Regions from separate parts of the Halomonas sp. HG01 genome, predicted to be linked through region 1. Evidence: predicted binding sites of a transcription regulator. Region 1 holds the regulator's gene; the other holds the start of a gene.
What was found. Region 1 encodes sigma-54, which starts transcription at its own class of promoters, with help from an activator protein. Its sites were predicted from a motif close to TGGCACNNNNNTTGCTNT; they were not measured.
Positions count from the first base shown of each region.

Region 2: the regulator sigma-54 is predicted to act here: its motif matches at 2,362-2,379, upstream of UN84_RS12265 (HAD-IIB family hydrolase).

Region 1 is NZ_CP022134.1:1,153,518-1,158,112, reverse strand. Features, by position in the region: gene lptC (LPS export ABC transporter periplasmic protein LptC) at 1-418, shown strand, start outside; gene lptA (lipopolysaccharide transport periplasmic protein LptA) at 415-942, shown strand; gene lptB (LPS export ABC transporter ATP-binding protein) at 939-1,664, shown strand; gene UN84_RS05365 (RNA polymerase factor sigma-54) at 1,821-3,221, shown strand; gene hpf (ribosome hibernation-promoting factor, HPF/YfiA family) at 3,335-3,646, shown strand; gene UN84_RS05355 (PTS sugar transporter subunit IIA) at 3,650-4,135, shown strand; gene rapZ (RNase adapter RapZ) at 4,168-4,595, shown strand, end outside.
Region 2 is NZ_CP022134.1:2,571,699-2,576,293, reverse strand. Features, by position in the region: gene UN84_RS12280 (Yip1 family protein) at 1-151, shown strand, start outside; gene UN84_RS12275 (aminotransferase class V-fold PLP-dependent enzyme) at 280-1,416, opposite strand; gene UN84_RS12270 (porin family protein) at 1,625-2,128, shown strand; gene UN84_RS12265 (HAD-IIB family hydrolase) at 2,413-3,327, shown strand; gene UN84_RS12260 (glycosyl transferase) at 3,324-4,541, shown strand.

The DNA.
Region 1 (4,595 bases):
ATTCGACGCCCAGGGCGCGCCTCACCAGCGCCTCACCACGCCGCGCCTGGAGCACACGCCCATCGACGACGTCACCCGGCTGACCACGCCCCACGCCCAGCTTCGCGACAGCGAAGGCCGGCAATGGCTGGCCGACGCCGAGCGCGGACGCCTGGAAGACGGCCAGCGCCTGCTCACCCTCGAGGGGCAGGCGGTGCTGACCGCCCCCGAGGAACGCTGGCGGCTCGAGACCGAACGCCTGTACTACGACAGCATCGCCGGTCACGCCTGGAGCGACACGCCGGCACGACTGAGCCAGCCGCCGCAGTGGATGCGCGGCGAGCGCTTCGACGCCTGGCTCGATGACAACCGCGCCCGACTGACCGACAATGTGCGCGGCCACCACCCGCCGGACCCCCAGGAGGACCCCGAGTCATGACGCGATCCCTCGCTTCACTGCTCAGCGCAGCGCTGCTCGCCACCGCGCTGGCCGCCCCCGCCGCCCTGGCGCTGGAAGGCGACGCCAGCGCGCCCATCCAGGTCGAGGCCGACCGCCTGGACCTCGACGACCGCGCCGGCACCGCCGTCTATCAGGGCGACGTGCAGATCCAGCAGGGCAGCATGCAGCTGACCGGCGACCGCGTGGAGATCCAGCGCAACGAGGCCGGCCAGCTGACCACCGCCACCGCCACCGGCCAGCGCGCCTACCTGGAGCAGAAGCCCGCCCCCGATCAACCCCTGGTCCGCGCCTGGGGCCGCACCGTGGTCTACCACGTGGCCGAGCGGCGCATCGAGCTCGTCGACCAGGCCGAGCTGCACCAGGGCGGCGACACCTTCGACGGCGGCTACCTCGAATACTTCCTCGACCGCCGGGTGGTGCAGGCCCGCTCCGACGCCGAGGGCATCGGCGAGCGCCAGCGCGTGCGCATGACCCTGGAGCCGGAACAGCAGGACGGCCCATGAAGACCCTGAGTGCCCAGAACCTCGCCAAGAGCTACAAGCGCCGTCGCGTCGTTCACGACATCAGCCTGGAGATCCAGCAGGGCCGCATCGTCGGCCTGCTGGGCCCCAACGGCGCCGGCAAGACCACCTCCTTCTACATGATCGTCGGCCTGGTCCGGGCCGACGCCGGCCGCGTCGTCATCGACGACCGCGACCTCTCCGGCGCCGCCATGCACCAACGCGCCCAGGCCGGCATCGGCTACCTGCCCCAGGAAGCCTCGATCTTCCGCAAGCTGTCGGTGGCCGACAACATCATGGCCATTCTCGAGACCCGCCGTGACCTCGACCGTGCCGGCCGCAAGGCGCGCCTGGAGGCACTGCTGGAGGAGTTCCACATCACCCACATCCGCGACAACCTGGGCATGAGCCTGTCCGGCGGCGAGCGCCGGCGGGTCGAGATCGCCCGGGCGCTGGCCACCGAACCCGATTTCATCCTGCTCGACGAGCCCTTCGCCGGCGTCGACCCGATCTCGGTAGGCGACATCAAGGGCATCATCCGCCAGCTCAAGGCCCGCGAGATCGGCGTGCTGATCACCGACCACAACGTGCGCGAGACGCTGGACATCTGCGACGGCGCCTACATCGTCGGCGACGGCCAGATCATCGCCGAAGGCGACGCCGAGGCCATCCTCGCCAACCAGCGGGTACGCGACGTCTACCTGGGCCAGGACTTCCGACTCTGAGCCTATTGGCTTCGCAAGTCACTGATATATTGTCGCCATGCACAGACAGGCATGGCAATTGCCATTGGCATGCTAATTGCTGAGCAAAGGCTTGCACGGCGGGCACACCCACACTAGGGTGGAAGGCCTCTTTGCCGCAGGACCGGAACGCTTGCCATGGCCATGAAGGCATCCCTCCAACTGCGTGTCGGCACCCAGCTGACCATGACGCCCCAGCTGCAGCAGGCCATCGGCCTGCTGCAGCTCTCGACCCTTGATCTGCGCCAGGAGATCCAACAGGCCCTGGAAGCCAATCCCATGCTGGAGCTGGAGGACGACTTCGGCGAGCAGGCCGCCGGGGAGACGCCGGACGACGACTGGTCCGACGAGATTCCGGAAGAACTCAGCGTCGACAGCGACTGGTCGGACACCTTCCAGGACGCCGGCGGCAGCGGCGAGGCTCCCGACTTCGAGCGCCAGGCCGCCGGCCAGAGCCTGCAGAGCCACCTCGTCTGGCAGCTGGCCATGAGCGAGCTCGACGAACGCGAGACCCGCATCGCCGAGAGCCTGATCGATGCCGTGACGCCGGACGGCTATCTGGATCAACCGCTCGACGAGCTGCGCGACGGCCTGCGCGCCCAGGGCCTCGACGGGCTCGCTACCCGCGAGGTCGAAGCGGTGCTGCTGCGCCTGCAGCAGTTCGAGCCCACCGGCGTGTTCGCCCGCGATCTGCGCGAGTGCCTGCTGCTGCAGCTGGCCACCCTGACCGACGACACCCCGCTGCTGCCCCAGGCGCGCCGCCTGGTACGCCAGTTCCTCGAGGCCCTGGCCGGCAACGACCGGCGGCTGCTCAAGCGGCGTCTGGGGCTCGACGACGAGACCCTCGACGAGGTCATCGGCCTGATCCGCGGCCTCGACCCGCGCCCGGGCAGCGAATTCGCCAGCGGCGACAGCGACTACGTGATTCCCGACCTGATCGCCCGCTACACGCCCCAGGGCTGGCGCGTCGAGCTCAACCCCGAGGCGATGCCGCGGCTGCGCATCCAGCCCGACTACGCGGCGCTGATCAAGCGCGCCGACAAGAGCGACGACAACCAGTTCCTCAAGGACCACCTGCAGGAGGCGCGCTGGCTGATCAAGAGCCTGGCCAGCCGCAACGACACCCTGCTGCGCGTCGGCCACGAGGTGATGACCCGCCAGATCGAGTTCCTCGAGCACGGCGAAGAGGCCATGAAGCCGCTGATCCTGGCCGACATCGCCCAGACGGTGGAGATGCACGAGTCGACCATCTCTCGGGTCACGACCCAGAAGTTCATCCACACCCCCCGCGGCGTCTTCGAGCTCAAGTACTTCTTCTCGAGCCAGGTCGGCGACGGCGAGGATGCCCACTCCAGCACCGCGATCCGCGCCCGCATCCGCAAGCTGATCGAGGGCGAACCGCCGCGCAAGCCGCTGTCCGACAGCAAGCTGGTCACCCTACTCGCCGAGGAGGGCATCGAGGTGGCCCGACGCACCGTCGCCAAGTATCGCGAAGCGATGCACATCCCCTCCTCCAGCCAGCGCAAGCGCCTCGGCTGAGGCCCTCCCGACGGGGGGGTTCCAGAGTATGAAAACGCGTCTGGCACGGGGGGTTTGCAAGGCACCAAAAAGGGTTACAATCGAGTCACCACCCAAGGAGCAAGGAGCGTGTCATGCAAGTCAACCTCACCGGCCATCACGTGGAATTGACCGAGCCCCTGCGTGACTACGTGCAGGAGAAACTCTCCCGCCTGGAACGCCATTACGACAACATCACCACCGTTCAGGTGACGCTCTCCGTCGAGAAGGAACGCCAACAGGCCGCCTGCACGCTGCACGCCGCCGGTGCCGATCTGCACGCCGAAGCGATGGACGCCGACATGTACGCCGCCATCGACGCCCTTGCCGACAAGCTGGACCGCCAGCTCGTCAAGCACAAGGAAAAGACTCAGGCCCGCGCCCAGGGCGCCGCAAGCGTCCGCTGAGTCATGTCACTCGAAGCCATCCTGCCCCCCGAGCGCACCCTCTTCGGTGTGCCCGGGGGGAGCAAGAAACGGGTGCTGGAGTTCTTCAGCACCTTCATCGCCCAGAACATTCCCAGCCTCGACAGCCAGGAGGTCTTCAGCCGGCTGATCGGGCGGGAGCGCCTGGGCAGCACCGGCATCGGGCACGGGGTCGCCATCCCCCATTCCCGCAACCCTCACTGCAAGGCCCCTATCGCCGGCTTTCTCAAGCTCGACGAACCGGTCGACTTCGACGCCATCGACGGTGAACCCGTCGACCTGGTGTTCGTGCCGCTGGTCCCCGAGGAAGCCGACGACGCGCATCTCGCCCTGCTCGGCCAGGTCGCCGGCGTGATGAACGACGCCGCGACCCGCAGCGCCCTGCGTCGGGCCGGCAGCCAGCGCGAGCTGCACGACAGCCTCCTCGACGCCATCCGACGACAGGCACCGGCCGCCAGCGGACGCAGCTGAGGGCCGCCCCCGACCAGGAGACCCGATCCGTCATGCAGCTCGTCATCATCAGCGGACGCTCCGGCTCCGGCAAGTCGATCGCCCTGCAGGCCCTCGAGGACCTCGGCTACTACGCCATCGACAACCTCCCGGCGATGCTCCTCGGACCGCTGGTCGACGAGCTGCGCAGCGGCCAGTCCCTGCGCAGCGCCGTCGCGGTCAGCATCGACGCCCGCAACCTGCCCCATGCCCTGGAACGCTTCCCGACGCTGCTCGAGGACGTGCGTGCCCGCGACATCCAGTGCCAGGTGATCTACCTGACCACCGATGCACGCATCCTGCTGGAGCGCTACTCCGCGACCCGGCGCCGACACCCCCTGACCCGCGATACCGAAATGACCCTGGCCGAGGCGATCGATCGCGAGGAAGACGCCCTGTCGGAGATCCGCGACCTCGCCGATCTGCTGATCGATACCTCGCG
Region 2 (4,595 bases), 1.4 Mb from region 1:
GTCCTTCCTCGGCATCGACAGCGAGGAAGGCTTCATCGTCTCCAGCGTGACCCTCGCCATCGGGGTGCTGGTGCTGGAGGCGCTGCTCGGCATCACCGTGCTGCTGTGGGGCTATGGCGAGCGCATCATCCTGTCGCTGATCGGTGGCTGATCCTGCCAGCCTCGGACATGTCGTGACTCCAGCCAGAAGAAGGAACGAACAGGGCGGCCCGTGGGCCGCCCTGTTCGTTGCCGGTTCCGGCGTTGTCGCCTCGATACCGGGGACAGGCCCCGGACGGACTACTCGTCGGTGGCCTCGATGCGAGTCATGGCCTGGTCGAGGGTTGCCAGCGTGCGGTCGAGGGCGTGCAGCTTGTCGAAGCCGAACAGGCCGATGCGGAAGGTGCGGAAGTCGTCGCCCTCATTGCACATCAGCGGCACGCCGGTGGCCACCTGCAGGCCGCCGGCGGCGAACTTGACGGCCAGGTCCGGGTCGCTGGTGTAGCTCACGATCACGCCGGGGGCCTCGAAACCGGGCGCGGCGACGCTCTGGAAACCATGCTGGGCGAGCAATTCCCGGGCCCGTCGACCGAGTTCGAGCTGCTCGTCCTGGAGTTTCTCCAGGCCATAGTCCTCCGCCTCGGCCACGGCGTCGCGCAGGGTGCGCAGGGCGTCGGTGGGCAGGGTGGCATGATAGGCGTGGCCGCCGTTCTCGTAGGTCTCCATGATCGACAGCCACTTCTTGAGATCGCAGGCGAAGCTCGAGCTCTCGGTCTCCTCGATGATGTCCCGGGCCAGGCGCGACATCATCACCATGGCGCAGCAGGGCGAGCCGCTCCAGCCCTTCTGGGGCGCGCTGATCAGGATGTCGACGCCGGTGTCCTGCATGTCGATCCAGTCGGTGCCGGAGGCGATGCAGTCGAGCACCAGCAGGCCGTTCTGGTCGTGGATGGCCTCGGAGAGCCGACGGATGTACTCGTCGGGCAGCTTGATGCCGGACGAGGTCTCCACGTGGGGTGCGAACACCAGGTCGGGCTGCTGGTCCTGGATCGCCTCGAGCACCTCCTCGATGGGCGGCGGGGTGAACGGCGACGTCGGGTCGTCGTCATCGAGGCGGCGGGCCTTGCGGACATAGAGGTCCGAGGGAATGTTGCCGCGCTCCAGGATCTGGTGCCAGCGATAGCTGAACCAGCCGTTGCGGATGACCAGGCAGCGTCGATCGGTCGCGAACTGGCGGGCGACCGCTTCCATGCCGTAGGTGCCGCTGCCGGGGACGATGACCGTCGAATGCGCACGATAGACCCGCTTCAGTGACGTGGAGATATCGCGCATCACCTGCTGGAAGCACTGCGACATGTGGTTGAGGGAACGATCCGTGTAGACCACCGAGTACTCGAGCAGTCCATCGGGGTCGACATCGGGCAGTAAACCGGCCATTGCTGTCTCCATGTTATGGCACGCTACCTCCAGGCAGGGAGGGCGTCTTGCACGCTAAGAGGATATTCCCTATCCCGGCTTCAGGCCAGGGGAGGGGCGCCGGGCACGATTTCGGCGTCGCTCGCCGCAGGTGATGGCATCGCGGAGCGCTTTGTACCAGAATGGTCGCTGCGCAGGGAAACAATGTTTCCTAACTGGAGAAAGCCTCATGAAGACCTTGCTGATGCCCGTCGCCGCGGCCTGCCTCGTGGCCGCCGCCAACGCTCAGGCCCAGAGCCCGATGACCTATCAGCCGAGCCCCTACGTGGGCGGTGATGCCCTGTTCTGGGAACTCGACCCTGACGGCCCTGCCGGCGATCGCGACAGCACCGGCCTGCGCCTGCGCGCCGGTGTCGCCTTCAACGACTACTTCGCCCTGGAAGGGCATCTGGGGACCGGCGGCTCGGACGGTGGCCTGGAGCTGGATTACCTCGCGGGTGGCTATGCCAAGGGCATGCTGCCGATCACCCCACGCTTCAAGCTCTACGGCCTGCTGGGCGCCACCGAGGTGGAGTTCGACGGCGCGGAGTCCGAGAGCGGCGTGTCCTACGGCGGCGGTGCCAGCTATGCGCTGATGCCGAACCTCTCGCTGGGTGCCGACTACATGCGCTATCTGGACGAATCGCACTACGACTTCGATGCCGTGAGCCTGGGCGCCACCTACCACTTCTGACGACCTGGAGCGGTGCTCCCTGTCCCGACGCTTCCCGCGCACGCCCTCGCCCATGGCGGGGGCGTGATGCGTCATGGCCTGTGTTCCCGAGGCCACACACGGCACGATGAAACCTGATGGCGCGAGCCACTGCCCTATCCTGAGGCGGCCGCCATCTCGTGGTGCAAGCCCGTCGTTAGCTCCGAGCGTCGCGCCACGGGCCGGCCCCGCCACCGCGCTGCCCGCAGCCAGTCTGGCACGTTACCTGCAAGGCCTTGGCGAACGAGGTCACCAAAGGTGCTGCCATGACCGCTTCTTCCTCCCGCCACGGGCTCCCCGGGGCGCGGCTGCTCTTCACCGATCTGGACGGCTCGCTGCTCGATCACGAGACCTATGACTGGTCGCCGGCCGCCGGGTGGCTGGACCGGCTGCGCGAGGACGGCGTGCCGGTGATCCCGGTAACCAGCAAGACTCGTAGCGAGCTGCTGACCCTGCGTCAGACCCTGACCCTCACGAACACGCCCTTCGTGGCCGAGAACGGCGCGGTGGTGGGGCTGCCTGCCGCCTGGTGCCATGCCCGCCTGGAGCGATCGCCGGGCCCCGACGGGCTGGTGATCAGGACGCTGGGCGTCGATATCGGCTTCATTCGCCAGCGTCTCGCCGTGTGGCGGGAGCGCCTGGACGTTCGCTTCACGCCGATGAGCGAGATCCCGCTGGACGATCTGGTCGCCTTCACCGGCCTCGATGAGGCGCAGGCGCGCCTGGCACGGATGCGCGAGGGCAGCGAGCCGCTGATCTGGCACGACGACGGTGATCGCCTCGAGGCCTTCCGCGCAGGACTCGCCGGCGACGGCCTGCGCCTGGTTCGGGGTGGGCGCTTCTGGCACGCCACGGGGGAATCGGACAAGGGGCAGGCGGTGAACTGGCTCACCGAGCGCTACGAGGCTCTGCGCGGCGTGCGCCCTTTGACCCTGGCGCTGGGCGACGGGCCCAACGACATCGCCATGCTCGAGGCGGTGGACCAGGCGGTGGTGATCCGCGGCCGCCACGGGTTGCAGGTATCGCCGCATCAGCCCGCGCTCTACCGCAGCCGGGAAAGCGGCCCGAGCGGCTGGGTCGAGGGGGTGGAGCACTGGTGGGGGCGAGGGGGGCGCCGGCCCGGGCCGGAAATGAGCCAGTCCAGCACCGATAACGATGACACGGGGAGCGTCAGCCCATGAGCGATTTCCACCAGAACGGCATCATCACCGATTTTCACAATCTGACCCGCCGGCCGGTCGAGGCCCTCGAGGACGATCTGGTGCGCTTCGCGGCACAGCGGCCGATGAGCCTGATCCTGCCCTCGCTGTACTCCGAGCTGGAGGGGCCGGCGCTGGCGAATATCGTCGACGAGCTGGCCATGGTGCCCTATCTGGCCGAGATCGTGATCGGCCTCGACCGGGCCGATCGCGACCAGTTCGACCGGGCCCGCGCGTTCTTCTCGCGGCTGCCCCAGCGCCATCGCATCCTGTGGAACGACGGCCCGGGGCTGCGCGCCCTGGACGCCGAGCTGGAAGCACAGGGCCTCGCGCCCCAGCAGCCGGGCAAGGGGCGCAACGTCTGGTACTGCGCCGGCTACGTGCAGGCTTCCGGGCGCAGCGAGGCGGTGGCGCTGCACGACTGCGACATCCTCACCTACGACCGCGGCATGCTGGCGCGGCTGTTCTATCCGGTCGCGCATCCCTACTTCAACTACGAGTTCTGCAAGGGCTACTACCCCCGCATCGCCGACGGGCGGCTCAACGGTCGGGTCTCGCGGCTGATGGTCACGCCGCTGCTGCGCGCGCTCAAGCAGATGTTCGGGCCGCTGCCGTACCTCGAGTACCTGGACTGTTTCCGCTATCCGCTGTCCGGCGAGTTCGCCATGCGCACCGAGGTGCTCGATGGCATCCGCATTCCCGCCGACTGGGGCCTGGAGATCGGCGTGCTTTCCGAGGTCCATCGCCACTACACCACCCGGCGGCTGTGTCAGGTGGATCTCGCCGACAGCTACGATCACAAGCATCAGCCGGTCTCGGAGGAGGACGCCTCCGGCGGGCTCAATCGCATGAGCCTGGATATCGCCAAGGCGCTCTACCGCAAGCTGGCGACCCAGGGGGTGACCTTCAGCGCCGAGGGCTTCCGCACCTTGAAGGCCACCTACTATCGCATGGCGCTGGACCTGATCGAGGCCTACGACCACGACGCGCGGATGAACGGCCTGAGCCTGGACCGCCACAGCGAGGAGCGGGCGGTGGAGCTGTTCGCCACCAACCTGCTCGAGGCCGGCGGCGTCTTCCTCGACAATCCCGGCGAGCGTCCCTTCATTCCCAGCTGGAACCGGGTGCGGGCGGCCATCCCCGACCTGTTGCCGCGCATGGCCGAGGTGGTGGAAGCCGATAACGCCCCGGACTGAGGTCGGTAGCCGGAAGCTTGAAGAGCGGCGCTTCGCGCCTGGAAGCTGGAAGAA